Regions from separate parts of the Kitasatospora sp. NPDC059599 genome, predicted to be linked through region 2. Evidence: riboswitches for the same ligand, from Rfam matches in the RefSeq annotation. Region 2 holds a riboswitch; the other holds the start of a gene.
The links. Region 2 has a riboswitch for glycine ahead of gcvT (glycine cleavage system aminomethyltransferase GcvT). Riboswitches for the same ligand answer to the same signal wherever they lie in the genome.

Region 1 (4,409 bases), on a different contig from region 2:
GAAGCGGTCGATCTCGTGCAGGTCCTCGGACTCGGTGGGCTCGATCATCAGCGTGCCGGCCACCGGGAAGGACATCGTCGGCGCGTGGAAGCCGTAGTCGATCAGGCGCTTGGCGATGTCGTCCACCGTCACGCCCGTCTCCTTGGTCAGCGGGCGCAGGTCGATGATGCACTCGTGCGCGACCAGCCCGCCCGGGCCGGTGTAGAGCACCGGGAAGTGCGGCGCCAGGCGCTTGGCGATGTAGTTGGCGTTCAGCACCGCGACCTGGGTCGCGTGCTTGAGGCCCTCGCCGCCCATCAGCCGGACGTACGCCCAGGAGATCGGCAGGATCGCCGCCGAGCCCCACGGCGCGGCCGAGATCGGACCGACACCGGTGGCCGGGCCGGCCTCCGACTGCAGCGGGTGGTTCGGCAGGTACGGCGCCAGGTGGGCGCGCACCGCGACCGGGCCGACGCCCGGGCCGCCGCCGCCGTGCGGGATGCAGAAGGTCTTGTGCAGGTTCAGGTGCGAGACGTCCGCGCCGAACTTGCCCGGCTTGGCCAGGCCGACCAGGGCGTTCAGGTTGGCGCCGTCCACGTACACCTGGCCGCCGGCCTCGTGCACCATGGCGCAGATCTCGGTGATCTCGGTCTCGTACACGCCGTGGGTCGACGGGTAGGTGACCATCAGCACCGACAGGTTGTCGCGGTGCTGCTCGATCTTGGCCTTCAGGTCCTCGACGTCCACGTCGCCGTCGACCAGGGTCTTCACCACGACGACGCGCATGCCGGCCATCACGGCCGAGGCCGCGTTGGTGCCGTGCGCGGAGGACGGGATCAGGCAGATGTCGCGCTGGGTGTCGCCGTTGGCGTGGTGGTAGGCGCGGACGGCCAGCAGACCGGCCAGCTCGCCCTGCGAACCCGCGTTCGGCTGGATCGAGACGGCGTCGTAGCCGGTCACCTCGACGAGCTGCTGCTCCAGCTGGCGGATCAGGGTCAGGTAGCCCTGGGCCTGCTCGATCGGCGCGAAGGGGTGCAGCTGACCGAACTCCGGCCAGGTCACCGCCTCCATCTCGGTGGTCGCGTTGAGCTTCATGGTGCAGGAGCCCAGCGGGATCATGCCCCGGTCCAGCGCGTAGTCCCGGTCCGACAGGCGGCGCAGGTAGCGCAGCATGGCGGTCTCCGAGCGGTGGCTGTGGAAGACCGGGTGGGTCAGGTACTCGTCCTCGCGCAGCAGCGCGCCCGGCAGCGCGTCGGCGGCCTCGGCGACCTCGACCGCGTCGACGCCGAACGCGGCCCAGACGCCGGCCAGGTGCTCGCGGGTGGTGGTCTCGTCGGTGGAGACGGAGATCCGGTCCTCGCCGTCCTGGTGGACGTTGATGCCGTTGGCGCGGGCGGCGGCGGCGATCTCGGCGGCGCGGCCCGGGACGACCGCGGTGACGGTGTCGAAGAACTCGCCGTGCAGCAGCTCGACGCCGCCGGCCCGCAGGCCCTCGGCGAGGGCCGCGGCGTAGCGGTGGGTGCGGCGGGCGATGTCGGCCAGGCCGTCCGGGCCGTGGTAGACGGCGTACATCGAGGCCATCACGGCGAGCAGCACCTGGGCGGTGCAGATGTTGCTGGTGGCCTTCTCACGGCGGATGTGCTGCTCGCGGGTCTGCAGCGCCAGGCGGTAGGCCCGGTTGCCGTCGGAGTCGACGGAGACGCCGACCAGGCGGCCGGGCAGCGAGCGGGCGTACTCGGCGCGCACCGACAGGTAGCCGGCGTGCGGGCCGCCGAAGCCCATCGGCACGCCGAAGCGCTGCGAGGTGCCGCAGGCGATGTCGGCGCCCAGCGAGCCCGGGGACTTGAGCAGGGTCAGCGCCAGCAGGTCGGCGGCGACGGCGACGATCGCGCCCAGGCCGTGCGCCTGCTCGATCACCGGGGTGAGGTCGCGGACGACACCGGTGGCACCCGGGTACTGCAGCAGCACGCCGAAGACGCCGCGCTCGGCGATCTCGGCCGGGATGCCGTCGGACAGGTCGGCGACGACGACCTCGACACCGGTCGGCTCCGCACGGGTCTGGATCACCGCGGTGGTCTGCGGCAGGGTCTCGGCGTCGACCAGGAAGACACCGCCCTTGACCTTGGTGACGCGGCGGGCCAGGGCCATCGCCTCGGCGGCCGCCGTGCCCTCGTCCAGCAGCGACGACCCGGAGGTCGGCAGGCCGGTCAGGTCGGAGACCAGGGTCTGGAAGTTGAGCAGCGCCTCCAGGCGGCCCTGCGAGATCTCCGGCTGGTACGGGGTGTAGGCCGTGTACCAGGCCGGGTTCTCCATGACGTTGCGCAGGATCACCGGCGGCGTGAAGGTGCCGTAGTAGCCCAGGCCGATCATCGGCTGGAGGACCTGGTTGCGGCCGGCCAGCTCGCGCAGCTCGGCGAGGACCTGGGCCTCGGTCCGGCCCGCGGGCAGGTCCAGGCCGGTGATGGAGCGGATCGCCTCGGGCACGGCCGTGGCGGCGAGCTCGTCCAGCGAGCCGTAGCCGACGGACGCCAGCATCTTCTCCTGGGCGGCGGCGTCGGGGCCGATGTGGCGGTTCTCGAAGGGGCTGGCCAGCTCAAGCTCGGTGAGGGTCGAGGCGCCGGTGGGGCGTCCCGCGTTCGGCTGGGCGTTCATGGTGGTCGAGGCCTCCTGGTCACGGACCGGCGGGGGTACGCGCGCCTACCGGCCTTCCTCGCTGCGGAACAGCGAATGAGCCACGGCGGGCGGACCCGTCAGGCCTCCCCCTCTGTCATCGGGACCTGAGAGCTTCGCCCGCACGGCGCGCTGCGGCACGCCGTCGGCTTGCACCGTCGGTGAGGGTGGTGATCGCCGGCTTCCGTGCCGACGCTCCTGCCCTGCTTTCCAGAGTGACCTACCCCACACGGTACGGATGCCTGAGAGATTCCGGGGAGGAGTTGCTCCTTCGGCGCCCCGACCAGCGGTTTTCGCGGTCGGAGACTCTCCCGAGCGGGCTCTGCGGTCGCCGCCCAGGGTACCAGCGGGAGGCCATCCGATCACGGGTGCTTCCCGTCACCCCGGGTCTACGCGCGTCCCCCGGACGGCCCAGCCCGCAGCCCGTCCGGCGCACCCCGGTCGCGCCCGCCCAATTCATGGCATTTGGTGTGGAGTGGCGGACGGGACGGGCGCTCCTGCCGCCTTCCTGCGGGAGTTCCGCTGGCTCAGCGCACTGGAGGAAAGCGTGCAGACCGACATCGACCCCAGGGACCTCATCGGCCACAAGGCGGTCGACCGCAACGGAGACAAGATCGGCACGGTCGACGAGGTGTACCTGGACGACGCCACCGGCCAGCCCGAATGGGCCGCCGTCCGGACCGGCATCTTCGGCCGGGACGCCTTCGTCCCGCTCACCACGAGCGAGTTCTCCGGCGACGAGCTCCGGGTGCCGTACGACAAGTCACTGGTCAAGGAGTCCCCGGACTTCGGCGTGGGCCAGCACCTGTCCCCCGCCCAGGAGCTCCAGCTGTACCGCTACTACGGCCTCGATACCCCGGTGGACGACCACCCGGCCGGCGAGGACAGCGGCCGGACCGCGCAGTGCGACCACGACTTCGGCACCACGACGGCCGTCCCGGCGGCCGCGACCGCCGCGGCCGTCACCAAGCCGCACGCCCTCCGCTCCCCCGAGCCCGCCCCGGCCGCCAACGGCACCAGCACCGCCACGGAGGACAGCGTGCGCACCCTCAGCACCCCCGCGCCCGCCGCCACGCCCGCGGCGGCCGCGACACGCGCACCCATCGTCGAGCCCAAGCCGCAGTCCGCCCCGATGCCCACCCCGACGTCCGCCCCGACGTCCGCCGCCCCCGCGTCCGGCGCGGGCGCCGCCTCCCGCAACGAGCCGGTGGAGATCACCTGCCGCGAGGAGCGGCTGGACATCACCACCGAATGGCACACGGTGGGCACCGCGAAGCTGCGCAAGTACGTGACGAGCGAGCAGATCGAGCGCCGCGTCCCGGTGGTCCGCGAACGCGTCCGGGTCGAGCGGATGCCGGTCGGCGAGGCCGAGCGCGCCTCGCTCACCGAGAAGGAGATCGCCGAGGCCGTCGAGGAGGTCACCCTCCGCGGGGAACGCCCGGTGGTCCGCAAGTACCTCGCCCCCATCGAACGCGTCCGCCTCGTCGTCGAGCGCTACACCGCCGAGGAGGTGATCCGGGACGAACTCCGTCGCGAACACGTCGAAGTCCACGACAACACCACGCCTCCTGCCGCCGCCACGCCACCTTCGTCGACGACCACCCCGGCACCGGAGAACTCCCGCCCCTCGGCCCTGCGCCCCCTCGTCTGACCCCACCCACACACAAGGGCCCCGACCACCCCTGGTCGGGGCCCTTCCCCATGCCCCGACCCCTCAAGCCCCGACCCCCCTCGCCCACAACAGCCCGCCGCAGGCACCC
Region 2 (4,409 bases):
ATGTCGACCTGGCCGGTCTTCTCGTCGACGTGGTACGCGGCCACGTTGTAGAGCTTGCCGGAGAAGTTGATCTTCATGCCGTGGGTCAGGTGACCACCGTGGGCCAGGCTCAGGCCCAGGATGGTGTCGCCCGGCTGGATCAGCGCGAACATCGCGGCGGCGTTGGCCTGCGCACCGGAGTGCGGCTGGACGTTGGCGTGCTCGGCGCCGAACAGGGCCTTGATGCGGTCGATCGCGATCTGCTCGACCACGTCGACGTGCTCGCAGCCGCCGTAGTAGCGACGGCCGGGGTAGCCCTCGGCGTACTTGTTGGTGAGCACCGAGCCCTGGGCCTCCATGACCGCCACCGGGGCGAAGTTCTCGGAGGCGATCATCTCCAGGGTGGTCTGCTGGCGGTGCAGCTCGGCGTCGACCGCGGCGGCGATCTCCGGGTCGAGGGCGTGCAGGGACTGGTTGAGAACCGTCATGGTGTGTTCTTCCCGGTGGAGGAGGAAAGGGGGCCCCGGTGGGGGCGGGCCGACGCGTGGGCGGCCCGCCCGGTCACGAACGGGTCAGGCCTTGATGAAGGCGTTGTACTCGTCCGCGGTGAGCAGCTTGCCGGTGGACGCGACGCGCACCTTGAACAGCCAGCCGCCCTCGAACGGGGCGCTGTTGACCAGACCGTTGTCGTCCAGGACGTCCTGGTTGACCTCGGTGACCTCACCGGTCACCGGCGAGTACAGGTCGCTGACCGACTTGGTGGACTCCAGCTCGCCGCAGGTCTCGCCGGCGGTCACCTCGTCGCCGACCTCGGGCAGCTGCACGTAGACGATGTCACCGAGAGCGTCGGCGGCGTGCTGCGTGATGCCGATGGTGGAGACGCCGTCCTCGGCGTCGGTCAGCCACTCGTGCTCTTCGGTGTACTTCAGGTGCGAGGGGTTGCTCATGGCGTCATTCTCCAGGATGGGAAGCGGGTACGACGAAGCGGGCCGCCGCGCGGAAAGCTTCGACGTGCGGGTACGGGGAAAGGGGACGGTCGGCGGGGTCGCTCAGCGGGCGCGCTTGTAGAACGGCAGCGCCACGACCCGGACCGGCTCGTGCTTGCCGCGCACGTCCACCGCGACGGTGGTGCCGGGGGCGGCGTGGGCCGCGTCGACGTAGGCCATCGCGATCGGCTGCCCCAGCGTCGGGGACGGCGCACCGGAGGTGATCCGGCCGATCGGGGTACCGTCGGCGGAGACCACGGTGTACTCGGCGCGCGGGACGCGCTTGCCGTCGGAGACCAGGCCGACCAGCACCTTCGGCGGGTTGGTCTCGGCCGCGGCGGCGGCCTGCTCCAGCGCCTTGCGGCCGATGAAGGCGCCCTCGTTGGTGGTCTTGTCGAAGCGGACGACCCGGCCCAGGCCCGCGTCGAACGGGGTGAGGTCGGTGGACAGCTCGTGCCCGTACAGCGGCATGCCCGCCTCCAGGCGCAGCGTGTCGCGGCAGGACAGACCGCACGGGACCAGGCCGCGGCCCTCGCCGGCGGTGGTCAGCGCCTGCCAGATCTCCTCGGCGTCGACCGGGTGGCAGAAGACCTCGAAGCCGTCCTCGCCGGTGTAGCCGGTGCGGGCCAGCAGCACGTCGCGGCCGGCCACCCGGGCCGGGAGGATCGCGTAGTACTTGAGGCCGGGCAGGTCGGCGTCGGTGGTGTCGGCCAGGATCGCGGTGGCCTCCGGGCCCTGGACGGCGATCAGCGCGTAGGTGTCGCGGTCGTCGGTGACGACGGCGTCGAAGCCCTTGGCGCGGGCGATCAGCTCGTCGAGGACCAGCTGGGCGTTGGAGGCGTTGGCGACGACCAGGAAGGCGTCCTCGCGCAGGCGGTAGACGATCAGGTCGTCCAGGATGCCGCCGTCCTCGGCGCAGATCATGGTGTAGCGGGCGCGCAGCACGCCCAGCGCGGAGACGAAGCCGACCAGCGCGTGGTCCAGCATCTCGCCGGCCTGGGGGCCGGTGACGGTGATCTCGCCCATGTGGGAGAGGTCGAACAGACCGGCCTTGGTGCGGACGGCGAGGTGCTCCTCGCGCTCGCTGCCGTAGCGCAGCGGCATGTCCCAGCCGGCGAAGTCGGTCATGGTCGCGCCGAGGGCGCGGTGCAGCGCGTCGAGCGCGGTCAGGCGGAGGGACGACATGGCCAGGAACTCCTCGGTCGGGGCACTCAGGGGTGCACGCGCCGGACCGGACCCGCTCGGGGACCGACCCTGCGCGCGGGCATGCGGCGGCGTGGGTCTCCCCATCTGTCGTCGAACCTGAGAGCTTCACCGCACGCCGGCCCGCAGCTGATTCCAGCTTGGGGGACAGCATGGCGGCTTGCACCGTGGGTGGGCGTACGACAGGGCCGTGCGCCGCTTTCCAGATGTGCCTAACCCGTGCGGTAGGGGGGCCTGAGAGATTCCGGGGAGGACTTGCTCCTTCGGCGCCGGCCGTACCGCTGCTGCGGCACTCCGGGCTCTCCCGCGCGGGTTCGAGCGGCCGGTATGGAGTTGTGGGGCCCGCGGCGCATGCCGTCGGACGCGCACATCATGGCACGTCCCGGGCGAGGAAGGGAGGGGGGACCCGGTCACACGGCGGCCGCGCGCCCGGGCGGACCGCACCCGCCCGAACACGTGCCCCCGTCCCCCCTGCCCCGGGCCCTAGACTGCTCCGCGTCGGCGCAGCAGAGGGCGGCCGACCGGCAGAGGGCGGAGTCGGCGGCGCATGGGGTACCCGGTGGAGCAGCAGCAGGGGTGGGGCGGTCCTGAGGGCGCGCCGGCGGGCGGTACGTGGCCGGCCAACGAGCTGGAGCAGGTACTGACCGCGGCCCTGGGTGACCCGGGCGCGACGCCGCGGGTGATCGAGGTGCTGGCCCGCAGCCAGGTGTGGGTGCCGCTGCCCGCGGGAGCGGACCCGCAGGGGCAGTCGCTGGACCTGCCGACCGTCGAGCTGGCCGGTGAACCGTACGTGCCGGTGTTCTCCTCGCAGGAGGTGTTCCTGCAGCAGGCACCGGGGATGGCCTTCGCGATCGCGCCGGTCTGGGAGTTCGCCCGCGGACTGCCGCTGGGCGTGGGGATCGCGGTGAACCCGGAGGCGGCGGTGGGCATCCCGGTGCCGCCGGAGGGCGTGGCCGAGCTGCGGCGCGGTCCGCGCGAGGACCGCTGGGAGGGCGCCGAGGATCCGGCGCCGACCGGCGGCCGGGTCGCGCTGCGCGAGCCGGTGCCGGGCGAGGACCCGGAGCACTTCCTGGCCGCCTGCCGGGCCGAACTGTCGGCCCTCCCCGGAGTGTTGACCGCCCGCAGGGCGCTGGCCAGCATCGAGGGCGAGCCCACCGTGATGTTCGTGGGCGTCCAGTTGGATCCGGCGGCCCCGGCCGACCCGGCCGCGGTGAACGACGCGCTCGGCCGAGCGCTGGGAACCGCGCCGCTGCCGGGCGGCGTCCACCTCGTACTGCTCGACCTCGCCGACGACCCGGTGGTCGAGTGGCTGCTCACCCGGGTACTGCCTTTCTACACGCGGGTGTGAGCGGCTTCGTATCACAGGCACGTCGCCGTGGCGGTGGCCGGTGCCGCGCCATAGGGTGCGTGCAGACGGCCGACGGGCCGGCGGGTTCGAGGAAAGAGGCGCGGCGAGGTGGGCGCATGAGTGCGGGAACGGGAGCGGGCGGGGTGCCGGGGCCCTGGAGCCACCAGGCACCGGCCGGGCGCCCGGGAGCGGATCCCGGCGTGTTGGAGCACGCCCTGCGCGAGGTCGCGCCGGAGCGCTACGACGCGTACGAGCGACTGCTGCACGCGCTGGCGGACGGCCGGGTCTGGATGCTGCTCTGGCACGGCACGCCGGGCAGCCCGGACGCGCAGTACGGGAACATGGAGATCAGCGGCCACGGTTACGCGCCGGCCGTCACCTCGCCCGAGCAACTGGCCGCCTCCGGCTGGGCGCGGGCCCACGAGGTCATCTCCGGCCCGGAGATCGCCGCCTCGCTGTACCGCACCCGCTGGGGCCTGTGGCTGAACCCGCACGCGCCCGGCGGCGGCGTCGGCGTGCCCTGGGCCGATCTGCGGCGGATCGCCGCGGGCCTGGACCGGCTGCCCGCCGGGCCGCTGAAACTGAGCGAGCCGCAGCTGAACGCCCCGCAGTTCTTCGCGTTGCTGGAGCGGCAGGCCGCCGAGGTGCGCGCGGTCCGGGCGCTGCGCCGGGCCTGGGTGCAGCCGGCGGTGGGGGAGCCCTACCTGGCGATCGGCCTGGACCTGTACGAGAGTTCGCCGCCCGCGGTGGAGGCGGTGCGTGCGCTGATGCAGCGGGCGATCGCGGTGGCCCCGGAGGGGCTCGCGGTGTCCACGGTGGCGATGTCGGACGAGTACGACCCGGTGGCGCTGTGGATGCGCGCCAACGCGCGACCGTTCTTCGACCGGGAGGCC

Region 1: linked by a shared signal. The riboswitch ahead of gcvP (aminomethyl-transferring glycine dehydrogenase) and the one ahead of gcvT (glycine cleavage system aminomethyltransferase GcvT) in region 2 are both predicted to bind glycine.

What each region holds. Positions count from the first base shown of each region.
Region 1 is NZ_JBHWCL010000271.1:72-4,480, reverse strand. Features, by position in the region: gene gcvP (aminomethyl-transferring glycine dehydrogenase) at 1-2,631, opposite strand, end outside; glycine riboswitch at 2,870-2,973, opposite strand; gene ACFV04_RS43230 (PRC and DUF2382 domain-containing protein) at 3,125-4,300, shown strand.
Region 2 is NZ_JBHWCL010000025.1:28,482-32,890, forward strand. Features, by position in the region: gene glyA (serine hydroxymethyltransferase) at 1-467, opposite strand, end outside; gene gcvH (glycine cleavage system protein GcvH) at 552-926, opposite strand; gene gcvT (glycine cleavage system aminomethyltransferase GcvT) at 1,029-2,150, opposite strand; glycine riboswitch at 2,381-2,485, opposite strand; gene ACFV04_RS12125 (enhanced serine sensitivity protein SseB C-terminal domain-containing protein) at 2,716-3,516, shown strand; gene ACFV04_RS12130 (enhanced serine sensitivity protein SseB C-terminal domain-containing protein) at 3,633-4,409, shown strand, end outside.